One region of the Pseudomonas sp. NPDC079367 genome, then DNA from elsewhere that is predicted to be linked to it. Evidence: predicted binding sites of a transcription regulator. Region 1 holds the regulator's gene; each other region holds the start of a gene.
What was found. Region 1 encodes sigma-54, which starts transcription at its own class of promoters, with help from an activator protein. Its sites were predicted from a motif close to ANTGGCATNNANNTTGCTNT; they were not measured.
Positions count from the first base shown of each region.

Region 2: the regulator sigma-54 is predicted to act here: its motif matches at 4,737-4,756, upstream of ACIGDJ_RS22780 (CmpA/NrtA family ABC transporter substrate-binding protein).
Region 3: the regulator sigma-54 is predicted to act here: its motif matches at 5,489-5,508, upstream of flhA (flagellar biosynthesis protein FlhA).

Region 1 is NZ_JBITTW010000052.1:16,462-24,379, forward strand. It holds gene ACIGDJ_RS26080 (ZIP family metal transporter) at 1-650, shown strand, start outside; gene ACIGDJ_RS26085 (HPr family phosphocarrier protein) at 747-1,022, opposite strand; gene rapZ (RNase adapter RapZ) at 1,038-1,895, opposite strand; gene ptsN (PTS IIA-like nitrogen regulatory protein PtsN) at 1,898-2,362, opposite strand; gene hpf (ribosome hibernation-promoting factor, HPF/YfiA family) at 2,375-2,683, opposite strand; gene ACIGDJ_RS26105 (RNA polymerase factor sigma-54) at 2,757-4,247, opposite strand; gene lptB (LPS export ABC transporter ATP-binding protein) at 4,414-5,139, opposite strand; gene lptA (lipopolysaccharide transport periplasmic protein LptA) at 5,139-5,684, opposite strand; gene lptC (LPS export ABC transporter periplasmic protein LptC) at 5,671-6,243, opposite strand; gene ACIGDJ_RS26125 (HAD family hydrolase) at 6,252-6,776, opposite strand; gene ACIGDJ_RS26130 (KpsF/GutQ family sugar-phosphate isomerase) at 6,776-7,750, opposite strand.
Region 2 is NZ_JBITTW010000038.1:7,420-15,337, forward strand. It holds gene ACIGDJ_RS22765 (protein kinase) at 1-1,221, opposite strand, end outside; gene ACIGDJ_RS22770 (nitrate/nitrite transporter) at 1,229-2,440, opposite strand; gene ACIGDJ_RS22775 (ANTAR domain-containing response regulator) at 2,823-3,398, opposite strand; gene ACIGDJ_RS22780 (CmpA/NrtA family ABC transporter substrate-binding protein) at 3,414-4,625, opposite strand; gene ACIGDJ_RS22785 (quinone-dependent dihydroorotate dehydrogenase) at 4,844-5,866, shown strand; gene rmf (ribosome modulation factor) at 6,105-6,320, opposite strand; gene rlmKL (bifunctional 23S rRNA (guanine(2069)-N(7))-methyltransferase RlmK/23S rRNA (guanine(2445)-N(2))-methyltransferase RlmL) at 6,851-7,918, shown strand, end outside.
Region 3 is NZ_JBITTW010000027.1:39,178-47,095, reverse strand. It holds gene ACIGDJ_RS19425 (chemotaxis response regulator CheY) at 1-96, opposite strand, end outside; gene fliA (RNA polymerase sigma factor FliA) at 264-1,004, opposite strand; gene fleN (flagellar synthesis regulator FleN) at 1,001-1,831, opposite strand; gene flhF (flagellar biosynthesis protein FlhF) at 1,948-3,288, opposite strand; gene flhA (flagellar biosynthesis protein FlhA) at 3,300-5,429, opposite strand; gene ACIGDJ_RS19400 (DUF6124 family protein) at 5,972-6,331, shown strand; gene flhB (flagellar biosynthesis protein FlhB) at 6,435-7,574, opposite strand; gene fliR (flagellar biosynthetic protein FliR) at 7,578-7,918, opposite strand, start outside.

The DNA of each region.
Region 1 (7,918 bases):
TTGGTGCCGGAGTGATGCTGGCGGCGACGGCATTTTCGTTGATCGTGCCGGGCATTGCGGCAGCTGAGAGTCTTGGCCTGACGCCGTGGGCTGCCAGTAGTCTGATCTGCTTCGGCATCCTGTTTGGCGCGTTCGGCCTGTATCTGGTGGATCGCAGGGTGTCCGGTGCCTCGCCGGAGATGCTCGTCGGCACGCCGGAACATCCGGTGATTCCACCACGAATCTGGCTGTTCGTTTTCGCCATCATTGCGCACAACATACCGGAAGGCATGGCGGTTGGCGTGTCTGCAGGTGGCGGGATGGCGGATGCCGACAGCCTGGCGATGGGCATCGCCTTGCAGGATGTGCCGGAGGGTCTGGTGATTGCGCTGGTGCTGGCCGGCGCAGGAATGTCACGGGTCAGAGCGTTTCTGATCGGCGCGGCGTCGGGGGTGGTGGAACCGGTGTTTGCGCTGTTATGTGCGTGGCTGGTGAGTCTGGCCCAGGTGTTGTTGCCTTTGGGATTGGCGCTGGCTGCGGGGGCAATGTTGCTGGTGGTGACTCACGAGGTGATTCCCGAGTCGCGTAGGCATGGCCATGACAAGCTGGCCAGTCTTGGCTTGTTGATCGGGTTTTGTCTGATGATGGCGATGGACACGGCGCTGGGTTAAGAAGGTCAAAAGATCGCAGCCTTCGGCAGCGCCTGCATCTGGAATGTGCCTCCCTGCAGGCGCTGCCGCAGGCTGCGATTTTTTGATGTTCGGCGGTCAGCCGCCTTCGTCGAAGTAGTTGTTGATCAGCTCCACCAAGGCGTCCATGGCCTCTTCAGCCTGTGCGCCTTCGGTGCTCAAGTGGATTTTGGTGCCTTTGCCCGCTGCAAGCATCATCATTGCCATGATGCTTTTACCGTCCACTGTGGTCTCGGGCGTGCGACCCACTCTTATCGTCGTCTCGGGAAACTTGCCGGCCACGCCGACAAATTTGGCCGATGCCCGGGCGTGCAGACCCAGCTTGTTGATGATTTCGATTTCACGAGCAGGCATCGCGATGTGAGTCCTTTAGGTGAGGTCGCGGTGGCGAACCTGGACGTTCTTGAGGGTTTTCTGCAGGGCCTGGCCCAGGCGTTCGGTCAGGTAGACGGAGCGGTGGTGTCCGCCGGTGCAGCCAATGGCAATGGTGACGTAGGCGCGATTGCTGGCGGCGAAACGTGGCAGCCACTTGTTCAGGTAAGCGAAGATGTCCTGATACATTTCTTCGACATCCGGCTGCTGCGCCAGGTACTCGGCCACCGGTGCATCGAGGCCGGATTGCGCGCGCAGCTCCGGTTTCCAGTACGGATTGGGCAGGCAACGCACATCGAACACCAGGTCGGCGTCGACCGGCATGCCACGTTTGAAGCCGAACGATTCAACCAGAAACGCAGTGCCGGGCTCCGGCTGATTCAACAGCCGTAACTTGAGGGTGTCGCGCAGTTGATACAGATTCAGGCTGGTGGTGTTGATTTTCAGGTCGGCCAGATCGGCGATCGGGCCGAGCAGGGCGGTTTCATCGTGGATGGCTTCGGCCAGTGAGCGATTGGCATTGCTGAGCGGGTGACGACGACGGGTCTCGGAAAAACGCTTGAGCAGGGTTTCTTCGTCGGCGTCCAGATACAGCACATCGCACTTGATATGCTTGGCGCGGACGTCTTCGAGCAGTTCGGGGAAGCGTGACAGATGGCTCGGCAGGTTGCGCGCATCGATCGACACGGCCACCAGCGGCTGCGCCAGCTCGGTATGGATCAACGCCCGCTCGGCCAGTTCCGGCAGCAAACCGGCCGGCAGGTTGTCGATGCAGTAGTAGCCGTTGTCCTCAAGGACGTTCAGGGCGGTACTTTTACCCGATCCCGAACGGCCACTGACGATGATCAAACGCATGATTAGTGCCCGTTCTGCTCGTCCAGTACAACCTGGTACAAGGCTTCGTTGCTCGCGGCGCTGCGCAGCTTTTCGCGCACTTCCTTGCGATCAAGCATGCTCGCGATCTGGCGCAACAACTCCAGATGCGCGTCGGTCGCGGCCTCCGGGACCAGCAGCACGAACAGCAGGTCAACCGGGGCGCCGTCGATGGCGTCGAAATCGATTGGAGCTTCAAGGTGCAGCAGCGCACTGACTGGCGCCGTGCAGCCCTTGAGGCGGCAGTGGGGAATGGCGATGCCGTTACCAAAACCGGTGGAGCCGAGTTTTTCACGGGCGATCAACGCCTCGAAAACATCCTGCATCGCCAGATCCGGCACTTCGCGGTGGATCAGGTTGGCAATGTGTTCGAGGGCTTTTTTCTTGCTGCCGCCCGGCGCGTTCACCTGGGAACGGCCGGGGGTCAGGATGGTTTCAAGTCGGATCATGGGATAGGGGTGTTAACGACCGGTCGCGCCCTGTAGGAGGCTCTGGGTCTTTTCCTTATGCTTTTTGAGTTGGCGATCCAGCTTGTCGGTGAGTGAGTCGATCGCAGCGTACATGTCAGTATCTTCTGCGTTGGCGACCACTTCGCTGCCGGGGATATGCAAGGTGGCTTCGATCTTCTGCTTCAGTTTTTCGACACACATCGTCACCTGCACGTTGGTGATCTTGTCGAAATGTCGCTCCAGTCGTTGGAGTTTTTCCTCGATGTAGGAACGCAGAGGTTGGGTCACTTCCAGTTGGTGTCCACTGATGTTGACTTGCATACAGCTTCTCCTTCGTTGCCAGTGCATAAAGCGGCAGGCCGAAAAGCCTGCCACTGGAACGCTGTAACGTGGCTTACATCAACCGCTTGCGTTCGCTCGAAGGCGCGATTCCGAGGGATTCGCGGTACTTGGCGACGGTGCGGCGAGCCACCTGAATGCCTTGTGCCTCCAGTAAACCAGCGATCTTGCTGTCACTCAACGGCTTTTTCTGATTTTCCGCAGCGACCAGTTTCTTGATGATCGCGCGGATCGCCGTGGACGAGCATTCGCCGCCTTCGGAGGTGCTGACGTGGCTGGAGAAAAAGTATTTGAGTTCATAGATACCGCGCGGGGTATGCATGAATTTTTGCGTAGTCACCCGGGAAATCGTCGATTCGTGCATGCCGACTGCTTCGGCGATGTCATGCAATACCAACGGCTTCATCGCTTCGTCGCCGTACTCCAGAAAACCGCGCTGATGCTCGACGATCTGCGTGGCTACTTTCATCAGGGTTTCATTGCGGCTCTGCAGGCTCTTGATGAACCAGCGGGCTTCCTGCAACTGATTGCGCATGAAGGTGTTGTCGGCGCTGGTGTCGGCGCGTTTGACGAAACCGGCGTACTGGGCGTTGACGCGCAAGCGTGGCACCGATTCCTGGTTCAGCTCAACCAGCCAGCGTTCGTTGTCCTTGCGCACGATCACGTCAGGAATGACGTATTCGGCTTCGGTCGACTCGATCTGCGAGCCCGGGCGCGGATTAAGGCTCTGCACCAGCTCGATGACCTGGCGCAGTTCGTCTTCCTTGAGCTTCATGCGGCGCATCAACTGGCTGTAATCGCGGCTGCCGAGCAGGTCGATGTAATCGGCGACGAGGCGCTTGGCCTCGGCCAGCCACGGTGTTTTGGCCGGCAACTGGCGCAGTTGCAAAAGCAGGCATTCGCTGAGGTTGCGCGCGCCGATCCCGGCGGGCTCAAATTGCTGGATGCGATGCAGGACGGCTTCGATCTCGTCGAGTTCGATGTCCAGTTCCGGATCGAACGCTTCAAGAATTTCTTCGAGTGTTTCGTCCAGATAGCCCTGATTATTGATGCAGTCGATCAGAGTGACGGCGATCAGGCGATCGGTGTCGGACATCGGCGCCAGGTTCAGTTGCCAGAGCAGGTGGCTCTGCAGGCTTTCGCCGGCGGAGGTGCGGGTGGTGAAATCCCATTCGTCGTCATCGCTGCTGGGCAGGCTGCTGGCGCTGGTCTGATAGACATCTTCCCATGCCGTATCCACGGGCAGTTCATTGGGGATGCGTTCGTTCCATTCGCCATCCTCGAGGTTATCCACCGTCGGAGCGGCTTCCTGATAGGAAGGTTCCTGGATTTCGGCGGGTTTCTGTTCGGCGTTGTCGGCCAGAGGATCGGCGTTGTCGAAGTCGTCGCCTTCTTCCTGGCGCTCGAGCATCGGATTGGATTCCAGAGCCTCCTGGATCTCCTGTTGCAGGTCCAAGGTCGACAATTGGAGCAGGCGGATGGCCTGTTGCAGCTGCGGTGTCATCGTCAGCTGCTGGCCCATTCTCAAGACTAGCGATGGTTTCATGGCAGGGGCTTAACACCTTATTCGCCGGCGCTTTGCGCCATCCACTACAGGGCGCCGAAGCGCCAAACTTAAGCAAATTATATGCCTGAAACTGAAGTGTTTGCCTAGAGCGCTGTAACAATTAAAGCGGATAAATGCGCCTTGAATCGATACAGCGCTGTCGCGCTTACAGGCGGAACTCGTGACCCAGATACACTTCCTTGACCAGATCGTTGGCCAGGATGGTCTCGGCATCGCCTTCAGCGATCAGTTGACCGTCGTTCACGATGTAAGCGGTCTCGCAGATATCCAGGGTCTCGCGGACGTTGTGGTCGGTGATCAGCACACCGATGCCTTTGGCCTTGAGGTGGTGGATGATCTGCTTGATGTCGCCGACCGAGATTGGGTCGACACCCGCGAACGGTTCGTCGAGCAGAATGAATTTTGGCGCAGTGGCCAAGGCTCGGGCGATTTCCACCCGACGGCGCTCGCCGCCGGACAGGCTCATGCCGAGGTTGTCGCGGATGTGGCTGATGTGGAATTCCTGCAGCAGGCTTTCCAGCTCCTTGCGGCGACCGGCCTTGTCGAGCTCCGGGCGGGTCTCGAGGATCGCCATGATGTTGTCGGCAACCGACAGTTTGCGGAAGATCGACGCTTCTTGCGGCAGATAGCCGATACCGGCCTTGGCGCGGCCGTGCATTGGCTGGTGGCTGACGTCCAGATCATCGATCAGCACGCGGCCCTGATCGGCCTGCACCAGGCCGACGATCATGTAGAAGCACGTGGTCTTGCCGGCGCCGTTGGGGCCGAGCAAGCCGACGATCTGCCCGCTGTCGATCGACAGGCTGACGTCACGCACGACCTGGCGGCTTTTATAGGCCTTGGCCAGGTGCTGAGCTTTCAGAGTTGCCATTACTGGGATTTCTCTTCGGTTTTCTTCTTCGGCTGGATCACCATATCGATGCGCGGACGCGCTTCGGTGACCTTGCTGCCCGTGGCGCGACCGGCGCTGGCCAGTTTTTTCACGGTGTCATAGACGATTTTTTCGCCTTGGGTGACGTTGCCGTCCTTGTCGACGACCTTGGCCTTGTCGATCAGCACCACACGGTTTTGCTGAGCGTGGTATTGAATCGTCACGCCGTAGCCTTGAACGGGCTTGGCGTCGCCCTGCGTCTGCAACTGCTCGAAGTAAGCCAGGTTGCCCACCGAGGTCACCACGTCGATGTCGCCATTGGGCGCGCGAGTCATCGTCACGGTGTTGCCTTTAACGATCATCGAGCCCTGGGTGATGATCACGTCACCTTTATAGGTGGCGATGCCATTCTTGTCGTCGAGTTGGGCGTCGTCGGCCTGAATGCGGATAGGTTGCTGCTGATCGTTCGGCAGGGACCAGGCGCTCGCGCTTCCCAGTGCTGCGCCCAGACTGAGCAAAATAGGGAGGGTTTTAACGAGCCTCATACTGTCCTCTTACGTTCGATTGCAGGTGTATCCTGCTGTCCTTCAGGTACGCTTTCATTCCGACGCCAGTCGATACGCCGCCAGCGCCCTCGATTCTAACGGGTTGCGCGGTCTGCGCATATTCTTGCTGCGGGAACACGGTCATGCGGGTGCTGGTGATCAGGGTGCCGCGCTGTTTCTCATCGGTGCGTTGTACGCGCACCGAATCGATCAATTCCACTTCGGTGCCGCCGGAGTTCACTTCGCCGCGCTCGCTGGTTACGTGCCATGGGAAGTCGGTTCCGCGATACATGTTCAGATCAGGTTTGGTCACCAGCGTAATGTCGGTGGCCTTGACGTGCTCGGCCTTGTCTGAGGTCATCTCGTACTGCACCTTGCCGTCGGGCAGGTACTGAATGGTGTGCGTGTTGGTCGCGTACCAATCGATCGGATTTTCGGCGGTCGAGACCGGTGGCTTGTCGAGGAAGCGTTCCGGGCTGATGTTCCAATAGCCCACGGCAGCGAAGATCGCCGCAATGCAGCCGAACAGCAGGAAATTGCGAAACTTTTTGCTAAACATGGTCAGGCTCACAGATACGCGGCGTTGGCCGCTTCGAGGCGGCCCTGGGCGCGCAGGATCAATTCGCAAAACTCGCGGGCGGCACCTTCGCCGCCACGGGCGCGGGTAACGCCGTGGGCGTGCTCGCGGACAAATTCGGCAGCGTTGGCCACCGCCATGCCCAGCCCTACGCGGCGAATCACCGGCAAGTCTGGCAGGTCGTCACCAAGGTAGGCGACTTCTTCATAGCTTAGGCCCAGTTGTGCGAGCAAACCGTCGAGTACCACCAATTTGTCTTCGCGCCCCTGGAACAGGTGCGGAATACCGAGGTTCTTCGCGCGCCGCTCGACCACCGGGGTCTTGCGTCCGCTGATGATCGCGGTTTGCACGCCGGCATTCATCAGCATCTTGATGCCCTGGCCGTCGAGGGTGTTGAAGGTCTTGAACTCGCTGCCGTCTTCGAGGAAGTACAGGCGGCCGTCGGTGAGCACACCGTCGACGTCAAAGACTGCCAGTTTGATCGCTTTGCCGCGTTGCAGCAGATCGTTGCTCATTACATGACTCCTGCGCGCAGCAGATCGGAGAGGTTGAAGGCGCCGATCGGGCGATCCTCCTCGTCGACGACTACCAGGGCGCTGATTCGATGGTCTTCCATGATTTTCAAGGCTTCAGCGGCAAGCATGTCGGGCCGCGCGGTCTTGCCGTGTGCGGTCATCACTTCGTCGATGGTGGCGTTGCGAATGTCGATGGTGCGATCCAGGGTGCGGCGCAGATCACCGTCGGTGAAGATCCCGGCGAGTTTGCCGTCGGCTTCAAGGATAGCGGTCATGCCGAGGCCCTTGCGGGTCATTTCCATCAACGCATCCTTGAGCAGGGTGCCGCGTTGTACCTGCGGCAGTTGCTCTCCGGCGTGCATGACGTTTTCCACTTTCAGCAACAGGCGTCGGCCAAGTGCGCCGCCCGGATGCGAGAACGCAAAATCTTCGGCGGTAAAACCGCGTGCTTCCAGCAAGGCAACAGCCAAGGCATCACCCATCACCAGTGCAGCGGTGGTCGAGGACGTCGGGGCCAGGTTCAGCGGGCAGGCTTCGTGCTCGACATGCACGTTGAGATTGACCTCCGCAGCCTTCGCCAGTGGCGACTGCGGGTTGCCGGTAACGCTGATCAGCTGGATGCCCAGGCGTTTGATCAAGGGCAGCAGCGTGATGATTTCGTTGGTCGAGCCAGAGTTCGACAGGGCCAGAATGACGTCGTCGCGGGTGATCATGCCCATGTCACCGTGGCTGGCTTCCGCCGGATGCACGAAAAACGCCGGGGTGCCGGTGCTGGCCAGGGTGGCGGCGATCTTGTTGCCGATGTGCCCGGATTTGCCCATGCCGACTACGACCACACGACCCTTGCTCGCCAGAATCATCTCGCAAGCGCGTACGAAATCGGCGTCGATATGGGCCATCAAGCCTTGGACGGCTTCCACTTCGAGGCGGATGGTGCGTTGTGCCGATTGAATCAGGTCGCGGGTTTTGCTCATGTCAGAATCGTATGGGCCGATGAAAAGGCGGCGATTATAGCGGTTATGTGGCAAAGCCTCACGCAAGTTCGTCGTGCTTTGTCATCACTGGTTACCAAAACCCTCCGAAAGTCGCTCCCACCTTAATTCTGTCGGCGACTGTGCCCGGCTTCTCGCTTGGGCGCTCAG
Region 2 (7,918 bases), on a different contig from region 1:
CGGGCAATAAGCCAGACCGAAATCCAGCACGCGCAGCTCGCCATCATCCCCCAGCAACAGGTTTTCCGGTTTGATGTCGCGATGCAGAATCTGCCGCCGATGCAGCAGCCCGACCGCGCGCAATAGCCGCTCGGCGATGTCCTGCCACTGCGCCAAAGGTAACGGGCCGCTGTGTTGAAACATTTCGGCCAGCGTCGTCCCGGCGTATTCGCGCATGACGTAATACAAATGCTGACGCTGAGGGCAGGCATGAATTTGCGGAAAATGCCGACCGGCGACGCGCCTGAGAAACCATTCTTCCGACAGCAACGCTTGCCCGGCCTGCGCATCGTCGGCCAGTCGCGTCGGCAAGGTCTTCAACAGCCAGGGCTGGGCCTGGCCGTCGAGCACGCGATACAGCAATGATTGCTGGCTCTGGCCGACGACGCTCTGCACTTGCCAGCCCTCGAACGCTTGCCCGGGTTTCAGCGCGGGCGGCAGCGGCCACTGCTGCAGCTGCACCAGCGCATCGCCAATGCTCGCTTCGCCCAGCGCATCGACGCGCACCAGCAGGGCACTGGCGTTGTCCTGACTGCCGGCCAGATGCGCGGCGTTGACCAAGGTTTGCGCTGCGCTGTGCAGGTCCGGCTGATCACGCAGAACCGCCGCGATCGCGGTATCGCCCAAGGTCGACCAGACGCCGTCGCTGAGCAGCACGAAGCTTTCGCCCTCACGCAGTTCGCCGTCGAGGAAATCCAGGACCAGATGCTGATCGAGTCCGAGCGCACGCTTGAGCACGTGTTGCATGCCCGGTTGCTCCCAGACGTGATCCTCGCTGATGCGCTGCAAACGCTCGGCGTGCCAGCGATAGACCCGGCAATCGCCAACATGGGCGAGGGTGAAGCGTCGACCGCGCATCACCAGCGCGCTGACCGTGGTCAGCAGCGGTTGCCCGCCGCCGTTGGCCTGCAGCCAGCGGTTTTGCGCAAGCAGCAGACGATCCAGCGCTTGGGCCACGCTCCAGGTTTCCGGCGTCGCGTAGTAGTCCAGCGCCAGCGCCTGCAAGGTCGAACGCGCGGCGAGGCCACCATCGGCGCACTGGCTGACGCCGTCGGCAATGGCAAACAGATAACCCTTGCCCAGCGCCAATGCCGGCGCCGGGGTCACCGCTCGCAGGGCGTCCTGATTCTCTGCGCACGGCCCGGTGGCGCTGGCTTCGGCAAAGCTCAGTTGCAGGGCCATCGACGCCTCAGACCCGCGCCGCCGTCACCGCTGCCGAACCCCAGGTGGTTCTCCAGCGACGCTTGACGCCATGCAGGCCGAACCACGCCAACACACCGAGGCTGGCGAACAACCACAGCGCCAGTTGATAACTGCCGGTGCTTTGCTTGATTGCGCCCATACCCGCCGCCAAAGCGAAGCCGCCAATGCCGCCGGCCATGCCGATCAGCCCGGTCATCACGCCGATCTCCAGGCGAAAACGCTGCGGCACCAATTGGAAAACCGCACCGTTGCCCGCGCCCAAGCCGAGCATGGTGCAGACGAAAAGCGCCAGCGCCGCGTAGGAACTTGGCAGATTGAAGCCGACGGCCGCGATGCAGATGGCGGCAACGGTGTACATCGCCAGCAAGGTGCGGATGCCACCGAAGCGATCGGCCAGTGCGCCACCCAACGGCCGCATCAGGCTGCCGCCGAACACACAGGCAGCGGTATAGTAACCAGCGGTCACCGGGCTCAGACCGTATTGATCGTTGAAGTAACCGGGTAGGGCGCTCGCCAGGCCGATGAAACCGCCGAAGGTGACGCTGTAGAAAAACATGAACCACCAACTGTCGCGATCACCAAGGGCTTTGAAGTAATCGGCCATGGCTTTCGGTTTCGGTCGCTGTGGGGCGTTTTTTGCCAACAGGGCGAACAGCGCCAAAGTCAAAACCAGCGGGATCAGGGCGAAGCCGAAGACATTGCTCCAGCCGAACGCGGCGGCAATCACCGGCGCCAGCAGCGCGGCAAACACAGTGCCGGAGTTGCCCGCGCCGGCGATGCCCATGGCTTTGCCCTGATGCTCTGGCGGGTACCACTGCGAGGCCAGCGGCAGGGCTACGGCGAACGAGGCGCCGGCCATGCCGAGAAACAGACCGAGGATCAGCGCCTGTTCGTAACTGTGGATGCCCAGTTTCCAGGCGCCGAACAACGCGCAGATGACGATGACCTGGCCGATCAGCCCGGCGGTTTTTGGCGACAAGCGATCGGCGAGCATGCCCATGGCGAAGCGCAACACCGCGCCGGCGAGAATGGGCGTGGCGACAACGAGGCCGCGCTGCTGGGTGGTCAGGTGCAGATCGGCGGCGATCTGCACCGCCAGCGGGCCGAGCAGGTACCAGACCATGAAGCTCAGGTCGAAATACAGGAAGGCCGCGAACAGGGTCGGGGTATGGCCGGATTTCCAGAAGCTTGAATTCATCGCGCACCTCGGCTGAAAAGAGTCTCGAAAGGAGTCATGCACAGCAGGTGGAGCGCCTGCACGGCCGCACCACCGGCCCCGCTCTGTGGGGCCAAAACGCAAAAACGCCGCTACCGGATCCGCGCGAGGGCGAATGGGGTGAGCGACGTCTTTGTCGTGGGTGGGGCAACCGCCGTTGGTTACCTGTGCGGTTTACATAGCGAGATTTGTGCCAAGGCTCGAAAAGATCGCAGCCTCGTTGCACTCGTCAGCTCCTACAGGAGGGTCAGATCGTTCCCATGCTCCGCGTGGGAATGCCGCCATGGACGCTCTGCGTCCGCTCTTGCGAGGTGACGCAGAGCGTCACGTGATGCATTCCCACGCAGAGCGTGGGGACGATCATTCAGCCCAGCAACTCACTCATGGCAATGATCTGCTCCGCCACTTGAATAAGCTTCTGCTGGCGGCTCATGGCCTGGCGGCGCATCAGCGTGTAGGCCTCTTCCTCGTTGCAGTCCTTCATCTTCATCAGCAAACCCTTGGCCAGTTCGATGCGCTTGCGTTCGGCCAGTTGCTGGTCGCGCGCCTGCAATTGCGCGCGCAAGGCCTGGTCAGTCTCGAAGCGCGCCATCGCCACGTCGAGAATCGGCTGCAAGCGCTGTGCGTGAATGCCTTCGACGATGTAGGCACTGACCCCGGACCTGATCGCCTGACGCATCACCCCTGGGTCATGTTCGTCGGTGAACATCACGATCGGCCGTGGCTGGTCGCGGCTGACCAGTACCACTTGCTCCATGACATCGCGGCTCGGTGACTCGGTATCGATCAGGATCACGTCCGGACGCACCGTTTCGACGCGCGCCGGCAGGTCGATGGTCAGGCCGGACTCATCGATCACTTCGAAGCCGGCCTCGGTCAGCGCCGCTTTCAGGCGTCCGACTTTTTTCGCGGTGTCGTTGATCAGCAGAATGCGCAACATGTTCGCGATCTCCTGTCAGCGCTGGGCGAGTAGGGGGGTGGCGTCGTTCAGGGCGTGCAGTTTGAAACTGCGCGCATAGCCCGCCGGATCGCTGCCATCCCAGACCTTGCCGTCGAGCAACTGGCTGCTGCGCAGGTCTGCATATGAAGTCGCGACACCGATAGCGCTGGCGGCCTCGCGATACAGATCCAGATGCTGAACCTGACGGGCGACGGCCAGATAATTCGGGTCCTCGCGCAACAGGCCCCAGCGGCGGAACTGGGTCATGAACCACATGCCGTCGGAAAGGTAGGGCAGATTGACCTCGCCATCGCCGTGAAAACGCAGCGCGTGCGGATCCTGCCAGCGATTGCCGAGGCCGTCGGCGTAGTCGCCCATAAAGCGCGGCTCGATGCAGGTGGCCGGGGTGTCGAGGTATTCCGCAGCGCTGAGTAATTGGGCGGTGCTGCGGCGGTTTTCCGGGCTTTGTTCGATGAAGCGGCTGGCCTCAAGAATGGCCATGACCAGCGCCCGCGCGGTGTTGGGGTATTGCTCGACGAACGCCCGGGTGCAGCCGAGGACTTTTTCCGGGTGGTCGGGCCAGATGCTCTGGCTGGTCGCCAGAGTGAAGCCGAGCCCCTGTTGCACCGCGCTGGCCGCCCAGGGTTCGCCGACGCAAAAACCGTCGATGCGCCCGGCTTGCAGGTGCGCGACCATTTGCGGCGGCGGCACTACCACACTGTCGACATCCTGCAACGGATGGATGCCCTGGCTCGCCAGCCAGTAATAAAGCCACATCGCGTGGGTGCCGGTGGGAAAGGTCTGGGCGAAGGTGAGTTTTGCGCGGCTTTGGTGCACGTGGCGGTCGAGCGCTTCAGGACTGTTCACGCCAGCCTGTTGCAAGCCATGGGACAGGTTCAGGCTCTGGCCATTCTGGTTCAGGCCCATCAGCACCGCCATGTCGGTCGGGGCGACGCCGCCGATGCCCAGGTGCACCGCATAAATCAGCCCGTACAGGCTGTGCGCGGCATCCAGTTCGCCGCTGACCAGTTTGTCGCGCAGGTTGGCCCATGACGCCTGACGCTTGAGGTTCAGGGTCAGGCCGTAGGGCTGAGCGAAGCCCTGGGTGGCGGCGACCACCACCGAGGCGCAGTCGCTCAGCGCCATGAAACCGAGATTGATCGCGCTCTTTTCCGGCGCATCGCTGCCATTGACCCAGGCCTGCGGCCCCAAGGACGTTTCGTTCATACGCTACCTCAAAAAAAACGCCGTCCCGGATTCTGCGCAGGCAAAACCCGGGGACGACGCCATTGTCCTGGCCTGCGCGCCGTCATTGGTCGGCAGACTGATGAGCGGGGTGGTGCAAGGCATATGCCAGTCGCCTGATTCGCGCAGGCGCCTCGCGCCGGGGGACGATGCCCGGCTATAATCGCCGCCTCTTTTCGCCGCTCGAGTCATCGCCGCCCATGTACACCCTGGCCCGTCAGCTGTTGTTCAAACTTTCCCCGGAAACCTCCCACGATCTGTCGCTGGATCTGATCGGCGCGGGTGGGCGTTTGGGCCTCAACGGCATGCTGTGCAAGGCTCCGGCGCAAGTGCCGGTGACCGTCATGGGGCTCCAATTCCCGAACCCGGTGGGGTTGGCGGCCGGTCTGGACAAGAACGGCGCGGCCATCGATGGCTTCGCGCAGTTGGGTTTCGGTTTTGTCGAAATCGGCACCGTGACCCCGCGTCCGCAGCCGGGCAATCCGAAGCCACGGATCTTCCGCCTGCCGGAAGCCGAGGCGATCATCAACCGCATGGGCTTCAACAACCTCGGCGTGGATAACCTGCTGGCGCGGGTCGCTGCGGCAAAATACAAGGGCGTACTGGGGATCAATATCGGCAAGAACTTCGACACCCCGGTCGAGCGCGCGGTCGACGATTACCTGATCTGCCTGGACAAGGTTTACGCCTACGCCAGCTACGTCACCGTCAACGTCAGCTCGCCGAATACCCCGGGCCTGCGCAGCCTGCAGTTCGGTGACTCGCTCAAGCAATTGCTCGCGGATCTGGCCACGCGTCGCGCCGAACTGGCCCTGCGTCACGGCAAACATGTGCCGCTGGCGATCAAGATCGCCCCGGACATGACCGACGAAGAAACCGCGCAGGTTGCCCAGGCGTTGATCGAAACCGGCATGAACGCAGTGATCGCCACCAACACCACCCTCAGCCGTGTCGGCGTTGAAGGCATGGAACATGGTGACGAGGCGGGCGGTCTGTCGGGGGCGCCGGTGCGCGAGAAGAGCACGAATACCGTGAAAGTGCTGGCCGGCGAATTGGCCGGGCGCTTGCCGATCATTGCCGCTGGCGGGATTACCGAAGGCAAGCACGCGGCGGAGAAGATTACTGCCGGCGCGAGCCTGGTGCAGATTTACTCCGGCTTCATCTATAAGGGCCCGGCGCTGATTCGTGAATCGGTAGACGCAATCGCCGCGTTGCGCAAATAACACAGGTCAGTGTAGGAGCTGCCGAAGGCTGCGATCTTTTGATCTTTTTTTTAGAATCAAAAGCAAGATCAAAAGATCGCAGCCTTCGGCAGCTCCTACACGGGATGTGTGTCAGCCACACCGGCAATAAAAAGGGCTCCTCGAAGGAGCCCCTGGGCCGAAGCCCGCCGTCCGGGAAGGACGTGCGTGGTTAATTCATTGCATATTCAGATTGTCGTGTCGGAATAAATGCCCTGTGTCAGCCGACGGCGTGAAGTTCGTTGAGTCTGTGGATTCCCGCAGTGCCGGTCATACCGTCCCAGTTGTCGCCGCGTCCTTCTCGCCAGCCGTTAATCCAGGCTTGGCGTACCGACGGTAGAGTAAATGGGCAAAGCTCACGGGATTTGCCACCAACGCCATATTGATATCCGCGCAAAAATGCTCTTTCCAACGGATCACGCTTAAGTCTTCTCATAGGGTGTTTCCCTCACTTGTTGACTGTAGTGTCGCGTTGACCTCAACCGAGGTCGGGCAGAAAAAACCTGCCAGTGTGCGGCTCGCTGCCGGCGTGGCGAGCCAAGGTGTTGACGCCGTTGCGACGTCAACCTGTGCTCAGTTCTAACCAATGAGTCACACCGAGGGAATGATCGTTTTGTCATAAGCACGTAACGTAAAGGATGCTATGGCGATAAGTAACCGCGCATTTATTCAACGTTCGCTGCGCAAACCCCGGTATGATCGGCGCCCCGCTGGCTCAGCGGGTTAATCCTTTAGTGAGAATGACCCACGTTTGCGCTTGGGTACTATTCGACGAAGGGTCGCTTTCAGTCTTTTTGTTTCATCAACTTTTTTATCTGTCCCGGCATCTAAGCTCTTTTAACCCGAGCAGCGGGGATGGAACGGCACACCTTCGTGCCACGCGGGCGCTCTTTCAGAAAAGCGCCTGATTGAAAACCGGGTCGGCAATGCGTTGCCGGCCCACTAGCCAAAGGCTCTGGAATTACCATGTCCGATCGTTTCGAACTCTTCCTCACTTGCCCCAAAGGCCTTGAAGGCCTGCTCATCGAGGAAGCCGTCGGGCTTGGCCTTGAAGAAGCGCGCGAGCACACCTCCGCCGTGCGTGGCATGGCGACCATGGAAACCGCCTATCGCCTGTGCCTCTGGTCGCGTCTGGCCAACCGTGTGTTGCTGGTGCTCAAGCGTTTCCCGATGAAGGACGCCGAAGACCTCTACCACGGCGTGCTCGACATCGACTGGCAGGATCACATGCTCAGCGACGGCACCCTGGCCGTCGAGTTCAGCGGCCACGGCTCGGGCATCGACAACACCCATTTCGGCGCGCTGAAAGTCAAAGACGCCATCGTCGACAAACTGCGCACGCCGCAGGGCGATCGTCCATCCATCGACAAACTCAACCCGGACCTGCGCATTCACCTGCGTCTGGATCGCGGCGAAGCGATTCTCTCCCTCGACCTGTCCGGCCACAGCCTGCACCAGCGTGGTTATCGCTTGCAGCAGGGCGCGGCGCCGCTGAAGGAAAACCTCGCGGCCGCGATCCTGATCCGTTCCGGCTGGCCACGCATTGCGGCCGAAGGCGGCGCGCTGGCTGACCCGATGTGCGGTGTTGGTACGTTCCTGGTTGAAGCAGCAATGATTGCTGCCGACATGGCGCCGAATCTGCGTCGCGAACAGTGGGGCTTTACCGCGTGGCTCGGTCACGTGCCGGCGCTGTGGAAAAAGCTTCACGAAGAAGCGGCTGAACGTGCTGCTGCCGGTCTGGCCAGACCGCCGCTGTGGATTCGCGGTTATGAAGCCGATCCACGACTGATTCAGCCAGGCCGCAACAACGTCGAACGTGCCGGTCTCAGCGAGTGGATCAAGATTTATCAGGGCGAAGTGGCGACCTTCGAGCCGCGCCCGGATCAGAACCAGAAAGGTCTGGTGATCTGTAACCCGCCGTACGGCGAGCGTCTCGGAGACGAAGCCAGCCTGTTGTATCTCTACCAGAATCTCGGCGAGCGTCTGCGTCAGGCCTGCCTGAACTGGGAAGCGGCGGTGTTCACCGGCGCCCCG
Region 3 (7,918 bases), on a different contig from region 1:
GTCGGCCTCGACGGTGTTGGTGAACCCAAGATCGCGCAGCAGGTTCTTGATGATCCGCCGCATCGTTGAGAAGTCATCAACGATGAGGATTTTCATGTCTTTGTTCAATTCGACCTCCAAGCAGTCTTAAACGCGCCCAGCACCTGGACACGCCACTTCAATCAATCGGCATAGCACTCGAAGTTTGTCTGGAGCACAACGGATCGAGACCGGCGCCGTTCATCACCGCACCAGCCTCGTTTCGCAGTGTCCCCACACTGCCTTCAGCGCGCTCGCCACTCCCCCAAACGCCCCCGCAAACGGGCCGCGCACTGGCTGTGTAACTGGCTGACCCGCGATTCACTGACGCCAAGGACTTCACCGATTTCCTTGAGGTTCAGCTCTTCGTCGTAGTACAGCGCCAACACCAGTCGCTCACGCTCCGGCAAATTGGCAATCGCGTCCGCCAGCGCCGCCTGGAAGCGTTCATCTTCCAGATCGCGTGACGGCTCCATATGAGCACTGGCGCCATCCTCGTGCAGCCCTTCGTGTTCGCCGTCCTGCAACAGGTCGTCGAAACTGAACAAGCGACTGCCCAGGGTGTCATTCAGAATCCCGTAGTAATCGTCGAGACTCAATTGGAGTTCGGCCGCAACCTCGTGATCTTTAGCGTCACGACCGGTTTTAGCTTCAATCGAGCGAATCGCGTCGCTGACCATCCTGGTATTACGGTGAACCGAGCGTGGCGCCCAGTCCCCTTTGCGCACTTCGTCGAGCATCGCGCCGCGGATTCGAATGCCCGCGTACGTTTCGAAACTGGCGCCTTTGCTGGCGTCGTATTTGGTCGAGACTTCGAGCAGACCGATCATCCCAGCCTGGATCAGGTCCTCGACCTGCACACTGGCCGGCAGGCGTGCCAGCAAGTGATAGGCAATGCGCTTGACCAGTGGCGCGTAACGCTCGATCAATTCGTATTGCGCGTCACGCGCCGACTTTTTGTAAAGATTCATGCCACTGGCGGTCATATCACAGGCCCTGCGGTTTGCTGCACGAGACGCTCGACGAAAAATTCCAGATGACCGCGCGGGTTCGCCGGCAGCGGCCAGGTGTCGACCTTCTGGGCGATAGCCTTGAAGGCCAGCGCGCACTTGGAACGGGGAAAGGCTTCGTAGACGGCGCGCTGCTTCTGCACCGCTTTGCGCACGCTTTCGTCGTATGGCACGGCGCCGACGTATTGTAGAGCGACGTCGAGAAAACGATCCGTGACCTTGGTCAACTTGGCGAACAGGTTGCGCCCTTCCTGCGGGCTCTGTGCCATGTTGGCCAGCACGCGGAAGCGGTTCATGCCGTAGTCGCGGTTGAGCAACTTGATCAGCGCGTAAGCGTCGGTGATCGAAGTTGGCTCGTCGCAGACCACCAGCAACACCTCTTGCGCTGCGCGCACGAAACTGACTACCGAGTCACCAATACCCGCAGCGGTGTCGATCACCAGCACGTCGAGATTGTCGCCGATGTCACTGAACGCCTGGATCAGGCCGGCGTGTTGCGCCGGGCTCAGGTGCACCATGCTCTGCGTGCCGGAGGCCGCCGGCACGATGCGAATCCCGCCCGGGCCCTGCAACAGCACGTCGCGCAGTTCGCAGCGGCCTTCGATCACGTCGGCCAGCGTGCGTTTGGGGGTCAGCCCCAGCAGAACGTCGACGTTCGCCAGACCGAGGTCGGCGTCCAGCAGCATGACCCGACGGCCAAGCTCTGCCAGCGCCAGCGACAAGTTCACTGACACGTTAGTCTTGCCGACGCCACCTTTGCCGCCGGTCACCGCGATCACCTGTACGGGATGCATGCTGCCCATGTTATTTCTTTACCTTGTCTTGCATAGACGGAGGCCACATTACTGGCTGCGCGTTCCCGATGGGAACAATGCGTGGCAGACCATCGATGTAGGTACAAAAACTGTTCATGAATACCTCAGCCAACCTGCTTGGTCGGGCTGTGATAGATATCAGCGAACATGTCAGCCATGGCTTCTTCGCTGGGTTCTTCCTGCATTTGCACGCTGACGGCGCGGCTGACCAGTTGATGACGGCGCGGCAGATGCAGATCATCCGGAATCCGTGGGCCATCGGTCAGGTACGCGACCGGCAATTCATGACTGATCGCCAGGCTCAACACTTCGCCGAGACTGGCCGTCTCATCCAGTTTAGTCAGGATGCAGCCGGCTAGCCCGCAACGCTTGTAACTATGATAAGCGGCGGTTAGAACCTGTTTCTGGCTGGTGGTTGCCAGGACCAGATAATTTTTCGAGCGGATGCCACGCCCGGCCAGGCTCTCAAGCTGCATGCGCAACGCCGGATCACTGGCCTGCAGCCCGGCAGTATCGATCAAAACCACGCGCTTGCGTAGCAGTGGATCCAATGCCTGTACCAGCGACTGACCCGGATCGACGTGCGTGACTGGCACGTTGAGGATGCGACCGAGGGTTTTCAGTTGTTCCTGCGCGCCAATGCGGAAGCTGTCCATGCTCACCAGCGCGACGTTCTGCGCGCCGTACTTGAGCACGTAACGCGCGGCAAGCTTGGCCAGCGTCGTGGTCTTGCCCATGCCGGCCGGGCCGACCATGGCAATCACACCGCCCTCTTCCAGCGGCTCGACTTCCGGCACGGCAATCATCCGCGCCAGGTGAGCGAGCAGCATGCGCCAGGCCTGACGCGGCTCTTCGATATCGGTAACCAGTGCCAACAGATCGCGCGACAGCGGGCCGGACAGGCCGATGCGCTGCAGACGGCGATAGAGATTGGCCTGGGCTGGGCGGCTGCCTTGCAACTGATTCCAGGCCAGCGTGCCGAGCTGCACTTCCATCAGCTCGCGCAGGCTGTTCAATTCAAAACGCATCGAGTCCAGCGCACGCGGATCGACACCGGCGGAGGCTTGTGCAGGGGCTGCGGCCGGACGCGCCGGCGCCGCGTGGGTCGGCTCGCTCAACGGCTCGGCAGCGGTCAGCGGCAGGCCTGCGGTCAATGGCAGCCCGGCGAACAACTGCTGATTGGTGTTGCCGTCGGCTTCGCCACGCAGGCTCAGCTCGGCCTGGGCAGTGACGATGCGCGACTGGGTCTTGCGCAGCTCGTCTTCGAGCTCCATGTTCGGAACCCGTGGCGCCAGCGCCGACAATTTGTAATCCAGTGCCGCCGTCAACTCGACGCCGCCGGCGATGCGGCGGTTGCCGATGATGGCGGCATCAGCGCCCAGCTCATCGCGAACCAGCTTCATGGCCTGACGCATATCGGCGGCGAAAAAACGCTTAACTTGCATAAACCACTACCTCAGCCGTTGGGCCCTACTGTCGCAACGATGGTCACTTGCTTGTTGTCCGGTACTTCCTGGTAGGCCAGCACATGCAGCCCTGGGACTGCGAGGCGACCAAAGCGCGAGAGCATCGCGCGAATCGGGCCTGCGACCAGCAGGATCACCGGTTGGCCTTGCATTTCCTGACGCTGGGCCGCTTCGATCAACGAACGTTGCAGCTTCTCGGCCATGCTCGGCTCCAGCAGAACGCCTTCTTCCGAGCCTTGTCCTGCCTTCTGCAGACTATTGAGCAATATCTGTTCCAACCTTGGTTCCAATGTGATTACAGGCAGCTCGGACTCAGTGCCTACAATGCTTTGGACGATGGCGCGCGATACGCCGACCCGCACAGCAGCGACCAGAGCGGCGGTATCTTGACTCTTGGCAGCGTTGTTCGCGATCGCTTCGGCGATGCTGCGAATGTCGCGCACCGGCACGTGTTCGGCGAGCAGCGCTTGCAGAACCTTGAGCAACTGCGACAGCGAAACCACGCCCGGCACCAGCTCTTCGGCCAGTTTCGGCGAGCTCTTGGCCAGCAATTGCATGAGTTGCTGCACTTCCTCGTGGCCGATCAGCTCACTGGAGTGCTTGTACAGAATCTGGTTCAAGTGCGTGGCGACCACGGTGCTGGCGTCAACCACGGTGTAGCCCAGCGATTGCGCCTGGGCACGCTGGCTGATTTCGATCCACACCGCCTCCAGGCCGAAAGCCGGATCTTTGGCGTTGATACCGTTGAGCGAGCCGTAGACCTGACCGGGGTTGATCGCCAGTTCGCGGTCCGGATAGATCTCGGCCTCTGCCAGAATCACGCCCATCAGCGTCAGGCGATAAGCGCTCGGCGCCAGATCGAGGTTGTCGCGGATGTGCACAGTCGGCATCAGGAAGCCCAGATCCTGCGAGAGCTTCTTGCGCACGCCCTTGATCCGCGCCAGCAATTGCCCGCCCTGATTGCGATCCACCAGCGGAATCAGGCGATAGCCGACTTCCAGGCCGATCATGTCAATCGGGGTCACGTCGTCCCAGCCCAGTTCTTTGGTTTCCATGGCGCGAGCCGGTGACGGCAGCAGTTCCTGCTGACGCTTGACCTCTTCCAGCGCCACGACCTTGGCGACGTTCTGCTTCTTCCAGAACAGGTACGCGCCGCCCGCAGCCAGCGCCGCCATGCTCAGGAAGGAGAAGTGCGGCATGCCCGGCACCAGGCCCATCACCGCCATCAAACCAGCGGCTACGGCCAGCGCTTTGGGCGAGGCAAACATCTGGCGGTTGATCTGCTTGCCCATGTCTTCCGAACCGGAAGCACGGGTCACCATGATCGCCGCCGCTGTCGATAACAACAGTGATGGCAATTGCGCCACCAAACCGTCACCGATGGTCAACAAGGCGTAAACCCTGCCAGCATCGCCGAAGCTCATGCCGTGCTGGAAGATACCCACGGCCATGCCGCCGATGAGGTTGATGAACAGAATCAGCAGGCCAGCGATGGCGTCACCACGGACGAACTTGCTGGCACCGTCCATCGAACCGTAGAACTCCGCCTCCTGGGCAACTTCCTGACGGCGCGACTTGGCCTGGTTCTGGTCGATCAGGCCGGCGTTGAGGTCGGCGTCGATGGCCATTTGTTTGCCGGGCATGGCATCGAGGGTGAAGCGCGCGCTCACCTCGGAAATCCGCCCGGCACCCTTGGTCACTACGACGAAGTTGATGATCATCAGAATCGCGAACACCACGATACCGACCACGTAGTTACCGCCGATCACCACCTCACCGAAGGCCTGGATCACCTTGCCGGCGGCTTCGTGGCCGTCCTGACCATTGAGCATTACCACCCGTGTGGAGGCCACGTTCAAGGCCAGGCGCAGGAGCGTCGCCACCAGCAGAATGGTCGGGAACACGGCAAAATCCAGCGGCCGCAGCGCATACACGCAGACCAGCAGGACGACGATGGACAGGGCAATGTTGAACGTAAAAAAGACGTCGAGCAGGAACGGCGGCACCGGCAACATCATCATCGCCAGCATGACCAGCAGCAACAACGGCACGCCCAGATTGCCTCGACTGAGGTCGGCAACGTTTGTGCGAGCAGTGTTGAGTAACTGAGAGCGATCCACCGGTTTTCCCCGTTCCTTTAAAGCAAACTTTTGACGCCCCGAGCGGGCGCAGGGCGGCTATTGCAAGAAGCTTTCCAACTTTTGCCCAAGCAGAAAAGATCGTCCGATCGCGGCCCGAGCCTTCGGCAGCTCCTACATGGATTTACGTCTCCTGTAGGAGCTGCCGAAGGCTGCGATCTTGTTTTAAACGACGAGTTTAAAAGACACCTGCAGACACGGTCTCAAGACTACAAAACCTTGCGCCAATGCCTACAGCCAAGCCAGAATCCGCCGGCTTGTGCGCTTTGGGGTCGGATTCTATTGTGGTCCGGTCGCTGACGAATCAGCGATCGGGTTTAGCGACCCGGACCAACTCAGTGCATCAGCGATCGTGGCTTCGTTGCGGGATTTTTCGCCCGCAATAACGTTATGGCGGCTGTATGCGGGAGACCTTAGGGTCTACCGGGGTGCCTGAGACCGGTTCGCTAACCTGCGTACAGCTGCCACCTTCACCTGTTTAGCGACAGGAAAAAGAGTGGCTCCATAACCTCAGGAGCTTCACCATGATCAAACCAACACCCAACCCACCCGAAACCGACCCCACCTCTCCCTACGAATCCCTCGATTCAAAAAAACTCCACCAAGCCGCCGACCGCGCCCTCGACCACTACCTCTGCCCGCCCGGCTCGACCCCACCGCCCTACAGCCCCCGCGCCATGTACGCCGTCACCGCCGACACCAAAAACGAAGACCTGCTGGCCAACGCCTGCGAAACCCTCGCCTCAGCTAAAACCATCGCCCAGGAATTTGCCGGACTGGTGAAACCATCCCAGCGCCGAACCCTGATGGGGATTGCGCAGCTGATCATGCTTGGGGAATTGGCGGTGAATCGGGTGCTGGATAATCTGGAGTTGCCGCAGTAGGCCGGCCTAACGCTGATCATTCCCGCGCTCTGCGTGGGAATGATCACAAAAAAACCGCCACCCCATTCAATCGGGACGGCGGTTTTTGTGTCACACGGGAAGGTCAGGTATCCCGACGCAAATCCGGTGGAATCGGCAAATCATCCTTCAACGGATCCGGACGCTTGCCCTTGCCTGCCTGGTGTTGGCGGATCTGATAGACGTAAGCCAACACCTGGGCCACCGCCAGATACAGGCCGCCGGGGATTTCCTGCTCAAGCTCGGTGGAGTAATAAATCGAGCGCGCCAGCGCCGGGGATTCCAGCAGCATGACGTTGTTGGCCACGGCGATCTCGCGGATTTTCAGGGCGATGAAGTCGCTACCCTTGGCCAGCAGCACCGGTGCGCCGCCCTTCTCCGAGTCGTATTTGAGCGCGACGGCGTAGTGGGTCGGGTTGGTGATGACCACGTCGGCTTCAGGAATCGCCGCCATCATGCGCCGCTGCGACATTTCACGCTGGGTCTGACGGATGCGCTGCTTGACCTCCGGTCGGCCTTCCTGATCCTTGTGTTCGTCGCGCACTTCCTGCTTGGTCATCAGCAGTTTCTTGTGCGCTTCCCACAGCTGCACCGGCACGTCGACGGCGGCGATGATGATCAGACCGCAGGCCAGCCACAGCGTGCTCCAGCCGACCAGCAGCACGCTGTGGATAATCGCCTGATCCAGCGGCTCATGAGCGATGCGCAACAAGTCATCGACGTCGGCCGACAGCACCAGCAGCGCCACACCGAGAGTGATCAGGAACTTGGCCAGTGCCTTGAGCAGTTCGACCACGGCCTTGAACGAGAACATCCGTTTCAGGCCGGCCGCTGGATTCATCCGGCTGAACTTGGGCGCCAGCGAGCCGGCCGCGAACAGCCAGCCGCCCAGAGAGATCGGCCCGATGATCGCGGCAAGCAACAGGGTGATCATCACCGGCTGAATCGCCAGCAAGGCGATCAGCCCCGACTCCAGCAAAAACCGGCCCATGGCGCCCTGATCCATCACCACTTCGCGGGACAGGGTGAAATTCAGGCGCATCACGTCCAGCAGTTCCTGCGCGAGCATGCCACCGAAAATCAGCAGCGCAGCGGCACCGGCCATCATCACGGCGAGAGTATTGAGCTCTTTCGAACGGGCGATTTCACCCTTCTCACGGGAGTCCTTTTTGCGTTTCTCCGTGGGGTCTTCTGTTTTGTCCTGACCGCTCTCGCTTTCTGCCATGACTCAGCGCGCCCGTGCCAGTTCGCGTAGCAACTGCAAGGCCTCGCTGGCCAGCGGTTGATACTGGTTGAGAATGTCCGCCAGCCCCACCCAGATGATGAACAGGCCGAGCACCAGGGTCAGCGGAAAACCGATCGAGAAGATATTCAGTTGCGGTGCGGCGCGGGTCATCACACCGAAGGCGATGTTGACCACCAGCAATGCGGTGATCGCCGGCAAGACCAGCAGCAACGCCGCGCCGAGCACCCAGCCGAGCTTGCCGGCCAGCTCCCAGTAATGCTCAACCATCAGGCCGCCGCCGACCGGCAACGTGGTGAAGCTTTCGGTCAGGACTTCGAACACCA